Regions from separate parts of the Brachybacterium sp. AG952 genome, predicted to be linked through region 3. Evidence: riboswitches for the same ligand, from Rfam matches in the RefSeq annotation. Region 3 holds a riboswitch; each other region holds the start of a gene.
The links. A riboswitch is a leader RNA that binds a small molecule or an ion and turns the genes downstream of it on or off. The one in region 3 is predicted to bind thiamine pyrophosphate.
Positions count from the first base shown of each region.

Region 1: another riboswitch for thiamine pyrophosphate. It lies ahead of DEU31_RS04605 (YkoF family thiamine/hydroxymethylpyrimidine-binding protein); the one in region 3 lies ahead of DEU31_RS11640 (3-oxoacyl-ACP reductase).
Region 2: another riboswitch for thiamine pyrophosphate. It lies ahead of DEU31_RS02650 (bifunctional hydroxymethylpyrimidine kinase/phosphomethylpyrimidine kinase); the one in region 3 lies ahead of DEU31_RS11640 (3-oxoacyl-ACP reductase).

Region 1 is NZ_SNXV01000001.1:1,032,674-1,039,738, reverse strand. It holds gene DEU31_RS04615 (ATP-binding cassette domain-containing protein) at 1-1,557, opposite strand, end outside; gene DEU31_RS04610 (ECF transporter S component) at 1,547-2,248, opposite strand; gene DEU31_RS04605 (YkoF family thiamine/hydroxymethylpyrimidine-binding protein) at 2,245-2,967, opposite strand; TPP riboswitch at 3,005-3,113, opposite strand; gene DEU31_RS04600 (methyltransferase domain-containing protein) at 3,163-3,771, opposite strand; gene DEU31_RS04595 (MBL fold metallo-hydrolase) at 3,779-4,534, opposite strand; gene purS (phosphoribosylformylglycinamidine synthase subunit PurS) at 4,752-5,003, shown strand; gene purQ (phosphoribosylformylglycinamidine synthase subunit PurQ) at 5,003-5,728, shown strand; gene DEU31_RS04580 (methyltransferase) at 5,864-7,065, opposite strand, start outside.
Region 2 is NZ_SNXV01000001.1:604,799-611,863, reverse strand. It holds gene DEU31_RS02665 (SMC family ATPase) at 1-487, opposite strand, end outside; gene DEU31_RS02660 (exonuclease SbcCD subunit D) at 484-1,662, opposite strand; gene DEU31_RS02655 (HNH endonuclease signature motif containing protein) at 1,714-3,393, opposite strand; TPP riboswitch at 3,853-3,945, shown strand; gene DEU31_RS02650 (bifunctional hydroxymethylpyrimidine kinase/phosphomethylpyrimidine kinase) at 3,936-5,681, shown strand; gene DEU31_RS02645 (MFS transporter) at 5,678-7,018, shown strand; gene thiM (hydroxyethylthiazole kinase) at 7,015-7,065, shown strand, end outside.
Region 3 is NZ_SNXV01000004.1:278,942-286,006, forward strand. It holds gene DEU31_RS11625 (sodium:solute symporter family protein) at 1-497, opposite strand, end outside; gene DEU31_RS11630 (hypothetical protein) at 1,014-1,931, shown strand; gene DEU31_RS11635 (LLM class flavin-dependent oxidoreductase) at 2,034-3,404, opposite strand; gene DEU31_RS11640 (3-oxoacyl-ACP reductase) at 3,404-4,207, opposite strand; TPP riboswitch at 4,421-4,514, opposite strand; gene ngcE (N-acetylglucosamine/diacetylchitobiose ABC transporter substrate-binding protein) at 4,763-6,259, shown strand; gene DEU31_RS11650 (sugar ABC transporter permease) at 6,259-7,065, shown strand, end outside.

The DNA.
Region 1 (7,065 bases), on a different contig from region 3:
GAGGCTGCGCAGGTCGTGGGTGGTCATGACCACGCCGCGTCCCGCATCGGCCGCCTCCCGCAGGAGGGAGAGGACGGCCTCGTGCGCGGCGCGGTCCAGGCCGTAGCCGGGCTCGTCGGCCAGGAGCACGGGCCGGTCGGCGAGCAGCATCGCGCCGAGGGAGAGGCGGCGCTGCTGCCCGCCGGAGAGGCGGTAGGGGCTCTGCGCCGCGTGGTCGGCGAGGTCGAGGCGCTCGAGCATCGCGCGCCGCACGTCCTGCGGGGCGTCGCTCGCGGCGAGCTCGTCCTCGACGGTGTCGGCGACGAACTGGGACTCGGGCCGCTGGAGGACGAGGCCCGCCGCCGCGCCCTCGAGCGTCCCGGCACGCAGGGGGTCCAGCCGTGAAAGGGCGCCGAGGAGCGTGGACTTCCCGGCGCCGTTGCGGCCGACGACCGCGAGCAGACGCCCGGCGCGGATCTCGAGGTCCGCGCCGGTGAGCACGGCGTCCTCGCCCCGACCGGACCCATCGGGCGGGCCGAGGGTCGCGTCCCGGAGATGCAGCAGCACCTCCGAGCGAGGTGTCGCGGCCGTCAGGGGCACGAGGGCGGCGGATCCAGCCGGTTCAGCGGATCCGGCGGGCTCGGCCGGCCATGATCCGCCGACCCGCTCCTCGATCTCGCGCGGCAGCCAGCATCCCTGCTCCCGCAGGGCGGGTCCGTGGGCGGTGAGCACCTCCCGCGTCGGCCCGTCGGCGAGCACCCGGCCGGAGCGGTCCAGCGCCACGGTCCGCGCGGGAAGCCCGTCCAGGCCCCGCTCCCCCGCCCATTCGTCCAGGCGGTGCTCGACCAGCAGCAGCGCGCAGCCGGTCTGATCTGTCGCGGCGTCGACGGCGCTCCGCACCGCGGCCACGCCCTCGGCGTCCAGCATGGCGGTGGGCTCGTCGAGCAGGAGCAGACGGGGCCGCGCGGCGATCGCGGCGGCGAGCGAGGCCCGCTGCAGCTGCCCGCCGGAGAGCGTCGCGGCGGAGCGGTGCGCGAGCTCGCCCACGCCCATCGCGCTGAGCACCTCGTGGACGCGCGGCCCGATCCGCTCCGGAGGCGTGCAGGCGCTCTCGAGCGGGAGCGCGACGTCGTCGGCGATCAGGGGGAGGCAGACCCCGTCGACCGGGTCCTGGCCGAGATGGCCGAGCACGGGCGCGGTCGCGAGGACCCCGCCCGCCACCGGGTCGATCACGCCCGCGCCGCTGGCCGTGCCGTCGAGCAGACGCACCGATCCGGTGACCCGACCGCGCTGATGGGACGGGATCGCCCCGGCGAGCACCCGCAGCAGGGTCGACTTGCCCGAGCCGGACGGTCCCAGCAGCAGCACCTGCTCCCCCGCACGGATCTCCCCGCTCCAGGGGCCGACGCCGGCCCCCGAGGGCAGCACCGCCTCGAGCCCCTCGGCCACCAGCACCCGGGGCTCGCCGGAGGGAGCCGGTGCCCGCACAGGGCCCGGCTCCTGCTCCGGGGCCTGCAGATGCTCGGGGCCCTGCACCCGGCCTGGGGCCGCTCCCGCGGCGTGCGCCTCAGCGGACACGGCGCTCGGGGATCCGTGCCGCGCCCGCGGCACCGATCGCGAAGTCGGCGAGCACGCCGGTGCGCTCGAGCGCGCGGACGATCACCCGGGCCAGCAGACCGCCGAGCACGATCCCGGACAGCACCTGAACGCCGAGCCGGAGCGCGAGCAGGTCCTGGCCGTACCAGCCCATCCGGTACGCGGTCCAGAAGAACACCAGCCCCGCGCCGAGCGCACCGGAGGCGGCGAACACGCCCCAGCCGAAGCGGCGGTAGCGGGTCAGGGCGAAGGGCAGCTCGGAGCCGATCCCCTGCAGCGCCGCGGAGAGCAGCAGCAGGGGGCCGACGGGGCTGCCGAGGAAGACCACCTCGATGACCGCGGCGAGCATCTCGGCGAGGATCCCCACACCCGGTCGGCGCAGGATCGCGATCGCGACCGGCGCCACCAGCAGCCAGGAGCCGAACACGAGGTGCTGGGCGAGGTCCCCGGCCGGGCCCATCGCGATCGCCAGGCCGTTCCAGGCTTGCACGAACACCCAGTACAGGAAGCCGAACACGACGCCGAGCACCACCACGAGCACGAGCTCGCGCAGGCTCAGCGGGGTGCGGCGACGGGACGTGCCGGCAGGGGCGGTCGCGCCGGCGTCGGCGGGCGCGGCGTCGGGAGCGGCGGACTCGTGCGCGGGCGCGGCGGTGCCGTGCTCCTCGGTCATCGCGAGGCCTCCTGGCCCTCGTCGCCGGCGCCCGGAGCGTCGGCGCTCGCCGCGAGCTCCCGCCCCTCGTGCGAGGGGCTGTTCAGCGAGAGGGTGAGGTGGCTGGTGACGTGCTGGACGCCGCGGCCGACGAGCAGCCAGCCGGCGAGCGCGGTCGCGATCACGTCGCCGGCGTCGCCCTCGAGCCGGGTGACGAAGTGCTCGGAGCCGCGGAAGGTGCCGAGGTCCTTCGCATGGTCGATCGCGGCGTGGATGTCGCGCATGTGGTCGGGGGCGGTGCCGTCGACGGCGACCTCGTCGGCCAGCGGGTACAGCGCCCACTCGGCGCTCGCGAAGCGTCCGGTGCTCCGCGGCTGCGGCACCTCGGTCGCGCGGGGGCCCGCGCCGCCGGGCAGCTCGCAGGCCACCTCGCCGGGGCAGCCGCGCGAGAGGAGCACGGTGAGCGTCGCGTGATGGCCGGTGCGGGCGAGCGCCTCGGCCAGGTCGATCAGGACGCGCTGGAGGTGGGCCTCGTGGCCGCCGAGATAGGTCGAGACGTCCCCGGTCTCGTGCACGAGGCCGGTGAGGTCCAGCCGGGAGAGCGCATCGGTGAGGATCCGGGCGTAGTCCTCGCTCATCACAGCGGCGGTGACTCGGGCCCCGACCCCGAAGCCGAGCGGGGTCGCGGTCGGGCCGCCGGAGGGGGCGGGCGCGGTGGGGGCGGTGGGCGATGAGGTCACGGTCCATGCCTTTCGTACGGGCACGGGCGCGCGGCGACGATCGCTCGGCGGAGCTCCCTGCGCCGGCATGATCCGGATCAGGTTCTACGGTCGGAGTTCGAGTACTCCCTCTCAGCCCGGCCTACCGGACTCCCGTGCACGCCCCGCACCCTACCGGTCCGGTCCGGCGCACGCTCCTCGTGTCCGGCGCTGCGTTCAGCGGGTCGTCGGCGGGTCCTCGACGAGGGGGACGAAGACGTAGGCGCCGTGCTCGCTCGCGGCGACCTCCTCGCCGCGGCGCTCCAGGCGCAGCATCCGCTCGCGCACGGGGATCACCATCACGCCGCCGTCCGCGAGCTGCGCGATCAGGCTCCGCGGCACGGCGTCGGCCTGCGCGGAGACGAGGATCCGGTCGTACGGCGCGCCCTCCGGCGCGCCGAGCACGCCGGGGTGCGCGAGTCGGATCTCGGCACTCGCCGTCCCCGCGTCCGCTGTCCCGGCGAGCGCGGCCCGGGCCGGGCTGATCAGCTCGGCGCGCCGCTCGACGCCGATCACCCTCCCCTCCGGTCCGCACAGCCGGGCGAGCAGCGCCGTCGTCCATCCCGATCCCGCGCCGAGGTCGAGCACTCGCTGCCCCGGTCGCACGTCGAGCAGGGCGAGCATGTTCCGCACCGTCGTGGGCTGGGAGTTCGTCTGGCCGTGACCGATCGGCAGGGGCCGGTCCTCGCCGGCGAGCCCCCGCAGCTCCTCGGGGAGGAACCGTCGCCGGTCGTTCGCCGCGAGCGCCTCGTCGATGCGGCGCTCTCCCTCGGTCCGGTGCGACATGTCGCCGTCAGCTCCGGGCGACCTCGACGACGCCGTCCTCCGGCCAGTCCCGCACCTCGGTGCCCTCGGGGGCGAGGTTCGTGGCCTGGCGCAGGTAGATCGGTCGTCCGAGGTCGCTCGCGACCGCGTCGTGGACGGGCAGGGCGAGGCGCGGGCCGACGGCGCGGAGGAACTCGATGGTCTCGGACATCTTCGACCAGGGCGCCGTGACGGCGAAGGCGAGGACGTCGATGCCGTGGAACTCGGGGACCGGCTCGAGGGAGTCCCCGGTGATGCCGAGCCGCGGCCCGTCCCCGGCGGACAGGACGATCCCGCAGTTCCCGATCCGCGGGATGTCGGGGTGGATGATCGCATGGCGTCCGCCGACGGCCTCGAGCCGCAAGGACAGGTGGTCGCCGACGGGCGCGAAGCGGTGCGCCTCCCCGGCCGCGAGCGGGATCACCCGCTCCTGCGCGACGAGGGGCCCGTCGCTCCCCTCGCCGGCGCCGCCGCCGTCGGAGGCATCGGCGGCGGTGAGCATCCGGGCGGTCTCCGGCTCGGCGATCACCTCGGCGTCGGACGCGGCGGCGAGCACCTCGCCCAGCAGCGCGGGGTCGACGTGGTCGGGGTGCTGATGGGTGATCACCACGGCGTCGAGGCTCGCGAGCTCCTCGGCGCCCAGGCCCCGCACCGCGTCGGCGCTGAAGCCGCCCGGATCCACGAGCAGGCGTCGCCCGGCGGTCTCCACGAGCAGGCAGGAATGGACGAGGTGGCGGATCTTCATCGGGTCCTCCCGGGGGTCGAGGTCGCGTGCCTCGAACCTAGTCCCCGTCGGCCGGGACGTGCCAGGGCGGCGGGGGCGTCCGCGCGGGAGGACACCGCCGTGGGCGCCCCGTCGGCACGGCCGCGTTCCTCGGTACGATGGGGCCCTCGGGCCGCGCCCGAGCACCAGCCCCCGGCACGCCGCCGCGCGCGCCACACGTCCCCTCAGGAGTGCCCCCATGCCACGTGTCGTGGTCCACGTCATGCCGAAGCCGGAGATCCTCGACCCGCAGGGCAAGGCGGTCGCCGCCGCGCTGCCCCGCCTGGGCTTCGAGGGCATCGCCTCGGTGCGCCAGGGCAAGCGGTTCGAGCTCGAGGTCGAGGGCGAGGTCACCGACGAGGTGCTCGCCTCCCTGCGCGAGGCCGCCGAGACCCTGCTGTCGAACCCGGTGATCGAGGACGTCGTCGCCCTCGAGGTCGAGGACGCCTGATGCGCATCGGTGTGGTGACCTTCCCCGGCACGCTCGACGACCGCGACGCGCTGCGCGCCGTGCGGCTCGGCGGCGCCGAGCCGGTCGCGCTGTGGCACGGCGACGACTCGCTGCACGAGGTCGACGCGGTCGTGCTGCCCGGCGGCTTCTCCTACGGCGACTACCTGCGCGCAGGGGCGATCAGCCGCTTCGCCCCCGTGATGGACAAGGTGGTCGACGCCGCGAACGGCGGCATGCCCGTCCTCGGCATCTGCAACGGCTTCCAGATCCTCTGCGAGACGCACCTGCTGCCCGGCGCGATGATCAAGAACGCGCACCGTGCGTTCATCTGCCGCGACCAGCCGCTGGCCGTGGAGAACAACCGCACCGCCTGGACCTCCGGCTACGAGGCCGGCCAGGTCATCCGGGTCCCGCTGAAGAACCAGGACGGCCAGTACGTGGCCGACGAGCGCACCCTGGCCCAGCTCGAGGACGAGGGCCGTGTGGTCTTCCGCTACGCCGCCGGCGCCACCCACGGCCCGGCCGGCTTCGAGCAGAACCCCAACGGCTCCCGCCACGACATCGCGGGCGTCACCAACGCCGCGGGCAACGTCGTGGGCCTCATGCCGCACCCCGAGCACGCGGTCGAGCCCGGCTTCGGGCCCGACGAGCCCGGCGCGGGCACCCGCACCGGCACCGACGGACTGACCATGTTCAGCTCGGTGCTGCGCAGCATGGTGGCCTGAGCGGCGACATCACGGCATCGGCCTCGGGCCGACGCACGACACCGGAAGGGCGGGACCTCATGGTCCCGCCCTTCTCGTCGTCCCTGGCCGTCCTCCCCGGGGAGGGCCGTCCTCCCCGGGGAGCCGTCGGCGCCGTCAGGCCCTGACCGCGCTCAGCACCGTGAAGCGGCGGTCGCGGGCGCGCTGGCGGACGGCACCGAAGCGAGCCTCGACCTCCGGCCGGTAGCGCAGATGGGAGTTGTGCACGAACCACAGCTGCCCGCCGGGACGCAGCACGCGGGCCGCGGCGTCGAGGAGGCCCTGGACGAGCGTCGCGTCGACCACGGTGCCGTCGTGGAAGGGCGGGTTCAGCAGCACCAGGTCGGCGCCGGCCTCCTCGCACCGGGAGAGTGAGACATCCCAGGTCACCTCCACCCCTTCGCGGTCCAGCCCGGAGGCGGCGAGGGTCGCGCGGGTCGAGGCGACCGCATCGGCGTCGTCGTCGCTGCCGAGCACCCGCATCCCCGGCAGCGCGGCGGCGAGATACGCGGTGAGCAGGCCGTTGCCGCAGCCGAGGTCCACCGCGAGGGGCAGGGCGCCGGCGTCCCCGCCCGCGCGGGCCATCTCGTTCTCCCCGGCTCCGTCCTCCGCGGCGGCGGCGGACCGCTCGTCTCCCGTCCCGAGCTCCCCAGCGACGACCGCTCGATCGAGCGCCTCGAGCAGCAGGAGGGAGCCGGCGTCGGCCCGGGCCCCGCCGAACACGCCGCCGAGGCCGCGCAGCGCGAGCGCCTGCTCCTGCCCGCGCACCGCGACGCGCGCCTCACCGGTCGCGGGCTGCGCGGCGTCGACGTCGGCGCGCGGCCCGGAGGCGACGAGGGCGCGGGACTTGCCCAGTCCGCGCGAGCCGCGCACCTCGGAGAACACGGCGGCGAGGGTGTCGTTCTGGGAATGGGTCATGTGCTTGACGCGGCCGCCGGCGACGAGGGTGAGGTCGTCCCGCCCGCTGCGTGCCGCGACGACCGCGAGGCGTCGGGCGAGATCCTCGAGCGCGGCGAGCGACTTCGGCAGACGGGCCAGCGCGAGATGCGCCTCGGCCCCGGCCGCGAATTCCTCGAGCGGGGCGGGCTCCGCGCCCGTCGGCAGCACGAGGCGCCCGGCCTCGAGCGGACCGGGCAGCAGCGCGGCGAGCGCGTCCGTCTCCGCGCGGGAGCTGGTCCAGGACAGGACCCGCGCGCCGGGGTGGTCGGCGACGAGCTCGAGCGTCTCGGCGGTCAGCGCACCGGTCGTATCCCCGATCACGAGCATGTCGCAGGGGCAGCCGATCTCGCCATGCTCCTGGGCGGCGCGCAGGATCACCC
Region 2 (7,065 bases), on a different contig from region 3:
CGCGGGTGAGGCCGACGGCGCGCTGCACCTCGCGGCCCACCTCGTCGATGCGGCTGGCGATCACCTCGCTGCCGTCGCCGGCGCCCGCGGTGTCGGCGATCGCGGCGGGCAGGGCCTGCGGGGACCCGATCCGCCACATCAGGGCCTTGGCCTGCTCCTTCGTGGTGCCGGTGCCACGCAGCTTGGGGCGCTGGAACTCCGGGGAGCGGCGCACGCGGTGCAGTCCGGAGGGGGTCTCGAAGACGAGGTCGACGATGCTCGGCTCCGTCGGAGCGGCGAACTGGGAGCGGATCCGGTCGGCGCTGGTGGCGGAGCCGGCGACCTGCCCGTAGAGGGCGTAGACGATCGCGTCGAGGATCGTGGACTTGCCGGAGCCCGTCGGCCCCTCGAGCAGGAAGGTGCCGGAGGCGCCGAGGGCGGCGAAGTCGATCTCGACGGTGCCGGCGAAGGGGCCGATCCCGGTCATGCGGAGGTGGTGGAGCTTCACGAGGCCTCCTGCTGGCGGCGGACGGCGGAGTAGGCGCGCTCGAGCACGTCGTGCTCCGCCTCGGTGGGGTCGCCGCCGGTGACGTGGGCGAGGAACTCGTCCATCACCTCCAGCGGGTTCTGCTCCCGGCGCACCACCGGGGTGCCGGCGCTCGCGGCGCGGCCCTCCGGGGCGTACTCGGTCAGGAGCAGGTGGGGGTAGGCCTCACGGAGCTGCTCCTGCAGGTGGGCTGGGCGGGCGGGGTCGGTGACGACGGCCTTCAGCCAGTCCCCGGCGTGCTCGTCCCGGCGGGCGAGGATCTCCTCCAGGGTGCCGCGCAGCTCGGTGAGACGGCGCGGGACGGGGGTCTCGATGCGGCGCACGGCGACCTCGGCCCGCTCCCCGTCGGCCCCCGGAGCGCCGAGCTCGACGAGGAGGACGGACTTGCGGTGGCTGCGCTCGGAGAAGGAGAAGGCGAGCGGGGAGCCGGAGTACCAGGCGGGGGCGCCGACGCTGCGGGTGAGGTCCTGGCAGCCGTGGAGGTGGCCGAGGGCGAGGTAGTCGATGCCGCCGAGCACCCCGGCGGGGACGGAGTCGACGCCGCCGACGGAGAGGTCGCGCTCGGAATCGCTGGCCTCGCCGCCGGTGACGAAGGTGTGGGCGAGGACGACGGTGCGGGCACCGGGCCGGGCCGCGGCGTGCTCCCGCACCCGGTCCAGGGCCACGCGGGTGACGGCCTCGTGGCTGCGGGGCAGCGGCTCCTCGCCCTCGCGAGCGAGCTCGGTGCGAGCGCGGTCCGGCTCGAGATAGGGCAGGCCGAAGAACAGCACCTCGCCGTGCTCGTCCTCGACGGAGACGGGATGCTCGATCCCGGGCAGGTCGGTGAGCAGGTGGATGCCGGCGCGCATCAGGGAGCGGCCGAAGCCGAGCCGCTCCGGGGAGTCGTGGTTCCCGCTGGTCAGCACCACGGTCGCGCCGGTGTCGGCGAGGCGGGCGAGGGCCCGGTCCAGGAGGGTCACGCTGCTCACCGCGGGCACGGCGCGGTCGTAGACGTCGCCGGGGATCACCACGACGTCCACCCCCTCGGCCTCGACGAGGTCGACGAGCCAGTCGAGGAAGGCGGCCTGGTGCTCGTGCAGGTCGACCTTGTGCAGGGTGCGGCCCAGGTGCCAGTCCGAGGTGTGCAGGATCTTCATGTCATCGAGCCTAGGGGTGGGGTGCGACGGACGAGGGACGGGCGCGCGGCATCAGAAGGGCGGCGGACCGTGGTCGCCCCATCCCTCCGGCGGAGGCTCCGGGAGCTGGGCAGGGGGTGTCGGAGTCTCGCCGCGCGAGGGCGTCGCGGTCGGCGGTGGCCCGGGCGGAGCCTGGGTCTGCATAGTCGGTTCCTCGACCACCGGCGTGGTGAGCACACGCCGGTCAGCGGGATGCTCCGGTGGGCTGTTCGGGCTGGTCGCGGGGCTGCCGGCGTGGGTGCCGCGCAGGAATCCGGTCCAGGCGGCGGTGAGCAGCTCGACCATCTCGAGGCTGGCGTGGTCGAGGTCGTCGAGGACGGTGACGGCGTCGCCGTGGCGGCCGATCGTCCAGCGGGTGCGGCCGGGCCTGCCTGCCTGCGTGGGGAGCCGGGTGGGGTCCAGCAGGCCGCTCGTCTTGTCGAGGTGGTGCTGCCAGCACAGGAGGTGCAGGTTCTCGACCTCGGTGGCGCCGCCCTCGCCCGGGGTGCCGCGCAGGCACTCCTCGATGTGGTCGCACTCGGAGGCCCAGGAGGTGGGGCGCGTGCATCCGGGGACGGCGCACTGCCCGTTGCGGAGCCGGAGGTGCTCGAGCATCGCGGGGGTGGGGGTGACGCGGTCGGCCGGGAGCGGGAGGAAGGCGCCGCTGCTCGCGCTGGTGAGGACGCGGTGCCAGACGGTGCAGCTGCCGGCGAGGGAACGCGCCATCGAGGGCGGCAGCGGGGTGACGCCGTCGAGCATGCCGGGCTGGTCGGAGGCGCCGAGCAGGGTCAGCACGGGCACGGTGACGTTGAGGCGGAACCGCTCGGCGGGGACGGCGACCCCGTCGACGTCGAGTTCGGCGGTGTCGAGCAGGGCGTAGCGCAGCCGGGTCAGCGGGAGGGCCCGTCCGGTCTCGCGGACGACGCCGTCGGGGTCGTGCGGGATCGGCGTGCCGTCGCGGAGCGCCGCGCGCTGCGCCGCCTGGACGGCGCGGGCGGACTCGTCGACTGACTTCCACCGGGCGAGGATCTCGGGGATCGGGCCCGTGATCCTCAGGGTCCCGGTGCCGGCCTCCGCGCCGGGAAGCAGCTCGACGGTGCGCTCGAGCGCAGCGACGGGATCGGGACGGCTCTCGCGCTCGGCGAGATGCTCGATGAGGGCGCGCAGGAGCGTGAAGAATCGTTCCGGACTGATATCCGTGGACCATGTCGAGATCACGACATCGAGATCTCTCCTGGACGATTCGGAGATCTTCTGCGAGGTCTTCAGCATCTTCTGGAACCAGGCCGACGGCATGCTCCCGGATTCGAGGTTCTCGAGGGTGCGCGGGAAATGGTTCACGGCCTGGTATGCGTCGCGCAGTCGCCAGCTCGCGGCACTGCGAGTGACCCGGAGGCCGAGTGCGGCGCGGAGCGTCTCGACCTCGTCGAGCTCGCAGGCGTCCTCGTACTCGCCCTCGAACTCGTGCAGGGCGGCGAGGGCGCGGTACTGCGCAGCGAGCGCGAGGGCAGTGGCGCGCTCCGCATCCCACACGCGCTGCGCGGCCTCGCTGAGGGCGGGGTCGTCGGCGCAGCCGCCGAGATCGGGCAGCGCATCACGAGTACGAGCCTGGCGTGCGCCGACCCGGCGGAAACGTGCAGGAAGCGACGCGATCAGGGCATCGTCGACGGGGTCCGGGGAGGTGGCGGCAGGAGCCGACGGCGATGCCGTCACCACCGGCGACGAAGCGGGAACCGAGGGCAGGGAGACCTCCCACGCGGAGGTATCTGGGGCGGCGGCATCCGACCGCCCGGAACGCACCGCGTCGCGTGCGCCGTCGGCGATCTCATCGCCCGGCGAATGCTCCGGCTGCGTGATGCCCATCGGCCCCTCCTCCCCGTCCGCGTCGGCGATGCGTCGATGCACCGCCCTTCTCGATCCGACTCCTTCAGACTAGGGACCGACACCGACAGAAGAAAGGCCCACAGAGAATATGTGGATAACTTTCTGATCGAGTGGCGGATCTCGAGCGCAATGCGGCTCTCGATCCACACCTTTCCTCCACAGCTCCTCGTTTTCCACAATGCCATCCACAGATTTCCGAGGGGCCGCCTCGCCTGTCGGACCCCTGCGGTAGAGGGGCATCGACCCCGGACATCCCGGCCCCTCCGCCGCCGCCTGGCCTACACTCGGCTGCTGGACACGGGGTGCGCCCGAGGCGCTGAGATCACACCCGTGGAACCTGATCTAGTTCGTACTAGCGAAGGGATGTCCGCATGAGCTCGGATCCTTGCACCCTCTTTCCCGCTGCCCTCCCCCGCGCCGCCGCGCCCGATCGGCCCGCTACCCGCCGGCCCGCGTCCGGCCATCCCGCAACGGGCCATCCGGTATCCGACCGCCCCGCGCCGTCGGCCCCGCGAGTGCTCTCGATCGCGGGCACCGACCCGACGGGCGGCGCCGGCACCGCGGCGGACCTCAAGTCGATCACCGCCGCGGGCGGCTTCGGCATGGCGGCGGTCACCGCGGTCGTCGCACAGAACACCCACGGCGTGAGCGACATCCACGTCCCTCCCGCGCAGTTCCTCGCCGCGCAGCTCCGCGCGGTCTCCGACGACGTCGAGCTCGAGGCGGTCAAGACCGGCATGCTCGGCACCGCCGAGATCATCGAGGCCGTCCGGACCTGGCTCTCCGCGCACCCGCCGCGGGTGCTCGTCGTCGACCCGGTGATGGTCGCGACCAGCGGCGACAGGCTGCTGGAGCCCGAGGCGGAGCAGGCGATGATCCGCTTCTGCTCCCTCGCCACCGTGGTCACCCCGAACATCGACGAGCTCGCCGTCCTCACCGGCGAGCCCCGCGCGCACGACGAGGACGAGGCCCTCGCCCAGGCCGCCCGCTGGTCGGAGGCGACCGGCGTCGCGGTCGTGGTGAAGACCGGGCACCTCGACAGCCGCGAGGTCACCAACACCTGGATCGGGACCGACGGTACCCGCCACCCCGTGCACTCGACGCGGGTGGACACGACGAGCACGCACGGCACCGGCTGCTCCCTCGCGGCCGCGCTCGCGACCCGGCTCGGCGCCGGTGAGGACCCGGCCACGGCCCTCGCCTGGGTCACCGACTGGCTCCACGAGGCGATCCTGCACGGCGCAGAGCTGCAGGTCGGGAGCGGGAACGGCCCCGTCGACCACGCCCACCGGGCACGGCGGCTCGCGGCGGCGGGATCGGCCGCGCCGTGGGTCGCCGGCGGCGCGGTGCCGGACCGGTGGGAGCAGCCGGCCCAGCTCGCCGCCCGAGCGACGGCCGACGCCCCGACGGGTCCTGCCGCCTCGGTCCCGCCCGTCGGCCCGTGGACCGAGGCGCTGTGGGCGGCCGGGGCGCCGCTCGCCGGCGCGATCGAGGGCTCCGGCTTCGTGGCGGCGCTCGAGGACGGGAGCCTGCCCGAGGGGCAGTTCTCCTTCTATCTCGCGCAGGACGCTCACTACCTGCAGCGCTACTCCCGCGCCCTCGCGACCCTCGCCGCGACCTCGGAGGGCCCTGCCGCGCGGGAGTTCTGGTCGGACTCCTCCCGGCACTGCGTGGACACCGAGCTCGAGCTGCACCGCGCCTGGCTCGCGGCCCGCCCCGACGCGGCAGAGGTGGCCGTCAGCCCGGTGACCAGCGCGTACACCGACTTCCTGCTCGCCCGGGCGCTCGGCGACCCGACGGCCGTCGGAGCGGCCGCGGCGCTGCCCTGCTTCTGGCTGTACGCGCAGGTCGGGGCGAGCCTGCCCGAGGTCCCGGACGAGCACCCCTACGCGGGGTGGCTCCTGACCTACCGCGACCCCACCTTCGTGGAGGGGGTGCGCGGGGCGCTCGGCGTCGTCGAGCGCGAGCTCGAGGCCGCCGATCCCGCCGTGCGGGCGGAGGCGGCCCGCGCCTTCCTCCGCGCCTGCCGTCACGAGCTGGAGTTCTTCGAGCAGGCACGACGTGTGGACGCCGCCGCCGTCTCCCCGGCTCCGGCCCTCGCGGGGGCGACCCGATGACCGCCGCCTCGATCGCCGCGACCGGCACCCGCGCCCTGCCGCCCGAGGGTCGGGCCGCGCTGCGCGCCGGCGTGGTCGGGAACTTCATCGACAACATCCACGTGTTCCTGCCGGTCACGGCGCTGGCCCCGGCGATGCTCGTGATCGCGGGCCCGTCGGCGACCGCGTCGGCGGCGGCGCTGATCATCGTCGCGATGCTGCTGGGTCGGCCCGTCGGCGGGGTGGTGTTCGGACGGATCGCGGACCGCATGGGACGCACCCGCACCACCCGTCTCGCGATCGCGGGCACCGCGGCGTGCGTGCTCGCGATCGCGCTCGTCCCCACCCATCAGATGCTCGGCCCGGGCACGGTCGCGCTGATCCTGGCGCTGCGCTTCCTCGGCGGGATCTTCGTGGCCGGCGAGTACTCGGCCGCGATCCCGCTGGCGATGGAGTGGTCGAGGCCGCGGCGGCGCGGGCTGATGAGCGGTCTGATCCTCTCGATGGCGCCGTGGGCGCAGGCCACGATCGCCTTCGCCGTCGCGGCGCTGCTGGCGGCCCTCGGGCCGGAGCAGTACGCGGCCTGGGGCTGGCGAGCGCTGTTCGTCGCGGGCGCGGCGCTGTCGATCGGGATGATGCTCTACTACCGGCGGCACGTGGTCGATGCGCCGCAGGCGAGGCGGACCCCGTCGGCCGCCCCCGCCTCTCCCCGCCCGGGCCTCCGCAGCCTGCTCACCGGACGCTGGGCGTCCGCGTTCTGGGCGGCGTTCGTGCTGATGACGGGGCTGTGGCTGCTCACCGACTCGACCGTGCTGCTGCTGACGGCGCGGCTGTCCACCGACTCGCCGATCACCCCGGAGGCGGTGCCGCTGGTGATGGGCGCGGCCTCGATCGCGCAGGCGCTGGTGATGGCGCTCGCGGGGCACCTCTCGAGCCTCGTCGGGAGGCGTCGACTGCTGGTGGTGTGGGGCGCGGTCGCGGGGATCCTCGGCCCGGTGCTGTGGTGGGCGGCGGTCACCGCGCCGACCCTCGCCGTCGCGGCGCTGCTCGCCGCGCTGCTGCAGGTCGCGACGGTCTCCGCCTACGGTCCGATCGCCGCCTATCTCTCCGAGCGGTTCCCCACCGCGATCCGCTCGACCGGCTACGGCTCCGCCTACAGCCTCTCCCTCGTGCTGCCGGCGCTGTACCCGTTCTACGTGCCGGCGCTCGAGCCGCTGCTCGGCCGGCACACCACCGTGATGGGGATGGTCGCGCTCGGCGGGCTGCTCGTGGTGGTCGGGGCGCTGCTCGGCCCGCGGCTCTCCCCGCACGATATCGACGCGAACCTCGACACGGTCGCCGAGCGGAGCACGCGATGAGCCCCGCCGACGACCCCGATCTCGCCCGCGCCCTGCCCGTCCTGGCG
Region 3 (7,065 bases):
GCGCCGAAGCTGAGCGGGGAGAGCATCGCGATGATCGCGCCGCCGGCGATGAAGTTCGAGGTCAGCGAGATGACCGAGCCGAGCACGTTGGAGCCGGCGAGCATCACCTGCGAGGAGCGGCCGTGGCGGGCGTACATCACCTCGGCGAGGGTGTGGGCGCGCGGGGCGACCTTCCGGATCCGCTTGCCGAAGGGATAGATGAACAGGATCATCAGCGCGCCCCAGAGCCCGTAGTGGATGGGGCCGGAGACGCCGTAGGTGTACCCGGCGGTCACCGAGGCGTACATCGAGGACGCCCAGATCCAGGTGGCGGTCATGGAGGCGGCGGAGACGCCGAAGCCGATGCGGTTGCCGGCGGTCATGTAGTCGTCGGCGTTCTCCTGCTTGCGGGAGATCGCCACGGACATCCACATCGTGCCCCCGTAGAACAGGAGCAGGAGCAGGGCGATCCCGATGATCCCGAGCTGGATGATCTCGCCTGAGGGAGCGGGCGGCATGGACTTCCTCTCGTCGCGGTGGACCGGTCACGTGCGGCCGGTCCCCCGCGCCGCAGGGCGCATCGGGCCAGACGGGGCCCCTCGCGGGGCCGACCGGCGATCGACCCCGTCGCGAATCGCGTCGAATCTCGCCCGGGCGAGGCCTCGCCTCAGCGCCGCATGGGGCGCGCCCTGACGGCGGGGACGGGTGGGCCCTCCCGGGCCGCTCCCCCGCCCTCGATCACGCGTGGAGTCGCATAGATACTCGCACAACCCTCAGGGGATTGCCAGGCAGCCGGTAACGAACGAGTAACTACTGCAGGTCACACGCGATTGCCGATTGTCAGACATTCGCAGGGTGGTGATCGGGGCACCGTGGCTGCATGCGTCGCATACAGATGCAGGACGTTCCCTCGGCGCGCCCCTCCCCTGCGGCAGGACCGTCGGCGCCCTCCTCGGCCGGGGGCGCTCGCTCCCGCCCGCCCCACGGGCGGACGCGGCGTCGGACCTCCCGCCCTGCGCCCTACCCTCGAAATCATGACGCGCATCGGCATCGTGACCACCTCCCCCGGCGCCTTCACCTCCGCCGATCCCGACCGCGACTGCGCCCCGCTGGTCGCCGCCCTCCGCGACCGCGGCGTCGAGGCGGCCTCGCTGGACTGGCACGACGCGTCGATCGACTGGGCCTCCTGGGACCTCGCCGTGCTCCGCAGCCCCTGGGACTACGCCCAGCACCCCGCCGAGTTCGCGGCGTGGCTCGAGCTTGCGGGGACGCAGACCCACGTGCTCAACGAGCCGGAGCTGGTCCGCTGGAACATGGACAAGCACTATCTCCTCGAGCTCGAGGCCGCGGGGATCCCCGTGATCCCGACGACCTACCACCGCACGCTCGACCCGGTCCGCGACGCGCTCGCGGCGCCGACGCAGGCCGCTCACGTGGTCGTGAAGCCGGCCGTCGGGGCCGGCTCCCAGCGCACGGGCCTGTTCGCGCGCGAGGACCCCGCCGCGCTCGCCCTCGCCCGGCAGATCCTCGACGCGGGCGGGACCGTCATGGTGCAGCCCGAGGTGCCCGAGCTTTCCGAGGGCCTGGAGAAGGCGGTCTACACCCTCGACGGCCGCTTCACCCATGCGGTCGCCAAGGGCGCGCTGCTCGCCCGCGGCGGCGGACTGCGCGGCGGCCAGTACCAGGAGAACCCCCAGCTCGTCGAGGCCTCGGCCGACGAGCAGGCCTTCGCCGAGCGGGTGCTCGCGGCGGTCGCCGAGGTGACCGGCCTCGGCACGCCGCTGTACGGGCGGATCGACCTGGTCGACTCGGCCGAGCACGGGCGGGTGCTGATCGAGGCGGAGCTGTTCGAGCCGACCTACAACCTGCACCTCGCTCCGGAGGTGACGGAGCTCTTCGTCGACGCGATCCTGGGGCGGGTCCGAGCGACGGAGCCCGAGCGCTCGCTCTGAGGGCTCGGGGCGACGCCCCTTCCGCGGGAGGGGCCGGCGCCGCGAACAGGCCCCGTCCCCTCCCTCAGCGGTCCCGTCCGACCGGCCGCTCGCCAGCGTCGGTCAGCTCCCCGTCGGCGCCGGGATTCCCTGCGGCGGCCGCGGCAGGCCGAGATGGTCGCGCAGGGTCGTCCCCTCGTACTCGCAGCGGAAGCGCCCACGCCGCTGGAGCACCGGCACCACCTGGCCGACGAACTCCTCGATGCCGCCCGGCAGGGTGGGAGGCATGAGGTTGAAGCCGTCGGCCGCTCCTGCGTCGACCCAGCGCTCGATCTCGTCGGCCACCTGCTCCGGGGTGCCGATCACGGTCGCGTGGCCGCCGCCGGCGGCGAGGAGCCCCAGCAGCTCGCGGACGGTCGGGCGGGCGATCTCGAGGATGCGCAGCACCGTGGCGTAGCGGCCCTTCGGCCCGGTGAACTCCTCCAGCGGCGGCAGCGGCGGGACCGGGGCGTCAAGCTCCCAGTCCGACGTGTCCTGGCCGACGAAGAAGGAGAGCTGGCGCAGCGAGTCCTGCACGGGCAGCAGGGCGTCGAGCTCGGCCTTGCGGCGTCGCGCCTCCTCCTCGGTCGAGGCGACGTAGGGGACCAGCCCCGGCATGACGGCGAGGGCGTCGGGGTCGCGTCCGAGCGCCGCAGCGCGGGAGCGGATGTCGCCGCGATAGGTGCGGGCGGAGGCGAGATCCCAGGCCACGGCGTAGATCCCCTCGGCGTGTCGGGCGGCGAGCGCGCGCCCGGGCTCCGAGGCACCGGCCTGGAAGAGGACCGGGCGGCCCTGCGGCGGGGTCGGCACGTTCAAGGGCCCGTCGACGGCGAAGGCCTCCCCGCGATGCAGCGGCGGACGCAGGAGAGCGGGGTCGACGTAGGCGCCGTCCGGTTCGGCGAGGATGCTGTCCATCGGCCAGGACTCCCACAGCCCCTGGAGCACCTCGAGGAACTCCCCCGCCGTGGCGTAGCGCTGCGCATGGCCCGGCAGGGCGGTCATGGAGTGGTTGCGAGCCTCCTCATCGGTCATCGAGGTGACGACGTTGACCCCGGCCCGGCCGCGCGAGATGTGGTCCAGGCTCGCCAGCAGCCGGGCGGCGTGGAACGGGTCCCAGAAGGTGCTGGAGACCGTCGTGACCAGCCCGACCCGCTCCGTGGCGCGGGCCATCGCGGTGAGCACGGTGAGCGGTTCGAGCATCCAGGCGGGACCGCGCTCGACGCCGGCCGTGCCGATCGACTGGCCGTCGGCGAGGAAGACCGCATCGAGCCGGCCCCGCTCCGCGATCCGGGCGAGCTCCTCCCAGTACGTGATGTCCGCGAGGCGCTCCACCGAGGAGCCGGGCGCACGCCAGGCCGCGGAGTGGTGGCCGCAGGCATGGGCGAACAGGTTCAGTCGCACCGGGCGGCGGGCGGCGCCGGTCACGGAGGCATGGGCGTGGCCGTGGGTGGACATCAGTCCATCACCAGCCCGCCGTCGACGACGAGGTTCTGCCCGGTGATCGCCCGTGCCCAGGGCGAGGCGAGGAGGAGCACGGCGTCGGCGAGCTCGGCGGGCGTGGTCACAGAGCGCAGCGGGGTGCTCGCGGCGATCGCGTCGAACACCGCCCCCGGGGTCGCGGAGCTCGCGTCGGTGGTGCGCAGCAGGCCGCCGCTGACCATGTTCACCGTGATGCCGCGGGGGCCGAGGTCGGCGGCGAAGGTGCGGGTCAGGGCCAGCAGCGCCGCCTTCGCCGCGGTGTAGTCGTGGTAGGGCACGACGGGATGCTGGAGGAGGTTCGTGCCGATGTTGACGACGCGTCCCGAGCCGGCGCGGTCGAAGCCGGGCAGGGCGGACTGGATCGTGTGCAGCGCGCCCTGCACGGCGCCGGAGAACTGTCCCGCGAAGGCCTCGTAGCCGATCTCGTGCGCCTTCGCGCGGGCGTCCCCGTCGAAGGAGAAGCCGGCCAGGGCGTTGTTCACGACGGTGTCGACGGGGTCGCCGAACTCGGCCTCGGCCCGGGCGAACAGGGCCTCGACCTGGTCGCGCTCGCGCACGTCGGCGCGCACGGCGATCGCCCGGCCGGGGTGCGCGTCGGCGATCTCCCGGGCGGCGGCCTCGCTGGTGAGGTGGTCGACGACGACCCGGGCGCCCTCGCGGAGGAACGCCTCAGTGAGGGCCCGGCCGAGGCCGCGGGCGCCCCCGGTGACGAGCACGACCTGCGTCGAGAGCGGCGGGGCGGTACGGGAGGCGCGGGTGGTCGGGGTGGAGGGGGTCATGGTCGTGCGGTCCTTTCAGGGCAGGCGAGCACGCCCGCCGCCGAGCGGGAGGAACGTGTCGCGGTCGGAGCAGAGCCGCATCGGGGCGCGGCGCTGCGCGGGAGGCGACACGGGGACCGGGAGAGGGGATGGCGGCGTGCACGGCGGCAGCGTGCCGGTCCGCGACCAGCACGGCCCTGGCCCGCAGGACCGTGGCCTGCAGGGCGACAGCGCACAGCGCATCGACGACATCCCTCCGCGAGCATGAACTCGATCAGGTTCTCCGGGTGTGCTCTCAGCCCCTGGCGGGGCACCCCGTGTCGATCACCGACTGTACCCGCCGCCGGCCGCGGGGCGCTCCCGATCTCGTCGAGCTGCCTCCCAGCTCGTGGAGCTGCGGCACGTCCGCCTCCTGGGCGGGCGCACCGACGAGGGCGCACCCCTTCCGACGACGGATGGAAATAGTTACCATCGTGCCGACACAACGTGGTGCTGCTTTTCATCTCGAGGTCACCGGCTCGTCATCTCGGCCCGCCACGCTGTCGTCGTCACCCCTCGGACGTCGAAAGGCCCGTCGTGTCCACCCCTCGCTCCTCCCGCTCCTCCCGCCTCTCCGCCCTCTCCACGCACCGCACCACCCCCGCTCCCGCCGCCCCGGGCAGCGCCGGCCCCGGCACCACGCGCCGCGCGCTGCTCGGCCTCGCCGGGGCGCTCGGCGCGGCCGGCCTCTCCGCCTGCGCGACCTCCGGCGCTCCGGGCGCCGGCGCGGGCGGCTCCGACGGCGGCTCCGCCGGGGCCGCGGAGACCAGCCCCGAGAACCCCTTCGGCGTCGCCGGCGGCGAGCTGAAGGCCTTCGTCTTCGACGGCGGCGGCGGGGTGCCGTATCTCGACCTCACCGAGCAGCTGCTCGAGGAGAAGCACCCCGAGCTCGAAGCCGACATCGTGCGCACGGAGGACCTCAGCACCCTCCAGCCCCAGTTCGTGAACGGCACTCCCCCGGACCTCTTCCAGAACTCCGGCGCCGGCGCCCTGGACATCACCTCGCTGACCGCGAACGGCCAGCTCGCCTCGCTCGAGGACCTCATGGCCGCGCCCAGCTGGGACGACTCCGAGATCACCGTGGAGGAGTCCCTGAACCCGGGCGTGCGCGAGGCGGGCACCGTCGACGGCACCCTCGTCGGGCTGAACACCGTCCAGTACGCCTGGGCGCTCTGGCACGACGCCGCCCTCCTCGAGGAGAAGGGCTGGGAGGCGCCGACCACCTGGGACGAGCTGATGTCGCTCTGCGCCGAGATCAAGGCCGACGGGATCTTCCCGTTCGCCTTCACCGGCCAGCACGCGAACTACCCCGATGAAGGCATCCTCCAGCCTCTGGTGGCGAAGATCGGCGGGCAGGAGGTCTGGAGGAGCATCGACAATCTCGAGGACGGCGCCTGGCAGCAGGACGCCGTGCGCGAGGCCGCCGAGGCGCTGCTGCAGCTGCGCACCGACGAGCTGATCCTCCCCGGCGTCGCCCAGATGACCCACGTCCAGTCGCAGACCGCGTGGCTGAACCACGAGGCGGTGTTCATCCCCGTCGGCGCCTGGCTGGAGAACGAGATGAAGTCCGCGATCCCCGAGGGCTTCCGCATGACCGCCGCGGCGCTGCCCTCCCCGGACCCGGCGCTGGCCGACCTCACCCCGAACAACCCCGGGGCCGGCTGGTTCGTGCCCGAGGGCGCCGCGAACAAGCCCGCCGCCCTCGAGCTGCTGCGCGCGCTGCTGTCGAAGGAGTCCTCGCAGAACTACGCCGAGCTCTCCAACAGCGTGACCATGGTCGCCGGCGCGCACGACGACCAGCAGCTCAGCGACCCGTTCACGACGCTGACCGAGATGATCGAGCGCTCCAACGCGGTCGAGCCCTGGCAGGTCGTGAAGTACCCGACCTGGTACCCGGCGATGGCGGAGGAGACCCGCGCCGCGCTGATCGCGCTGCTGCTGGACGACCTCGACGTCGACGGCTTCCTCACCCGCTGCCAGAAGGCGGCGGACCAGGTCGCCGGCGACGACGCGATCGCGAAGCAGACCCGCTGATGCATCTGCGCGGCAGGTGGTGGCTGATCCTCACCTTCATCACGCCCGGTCTGGTCCTGTACTCGGTGTTCGTCCTGTCGAGCTTCGCGCAGGGGGTGCAGATCTCGTTCACGAACTGGACGGGCTACACCCCCACCCTCGAGTACGTCGGGCTGGACAACTACGTGCGGATGGCGAGGGACGGGGCGTGGTGGAGGGCGGTCTCCCACAATGCGGTGCTGCTGGTGATCATCCCGGTGGTCACCCTCGGGCTCGCGCTGCTGCTCGCCACGCTGATCACCCGCGGCGGCTCGGGCACGCTCCGGGCCGTCCGCGGGGCGGGCGCCTACCGGGTGCTGTTCTTCTTCCCGCAGGTGGTGCCGGTGGTGATCATCGGCATCATGTTCAGCTACATCTACGCCTCCCGCGGCGGACTGCTGGACGGCCTGCTGCGCCTGGTGGGCACCGACATCCTCGCGGTCGTGCCGAACGGACCCCTCGGGAACCCGCGCACGATCCTGCTCGCGATCGCGCTGGCGGCGGTGTGGTCCTCGGTCGGCTTCTACATGGTCCTGTTCCTCTCCGCGATGAGCGGGGTGCCGCAGGAGCTGTACGAGGCGGCGTCGCTGGACGGGGCGGGGCGGGTGCGCAGCTTCGCGCACGTGACCCTGCCGCTGATCTGGTCGCACGCCCAGACCGCGCTGATCTATCTGGCGATCGGCACCCTGGACTCGTACGCGCTGGTCGCCGTGATGTCGATGACCGGTACGGCGGCGGACTCGGGGGCCGACGTCATGTCGACCTACCTCTACCGCACCGCGTTCTCC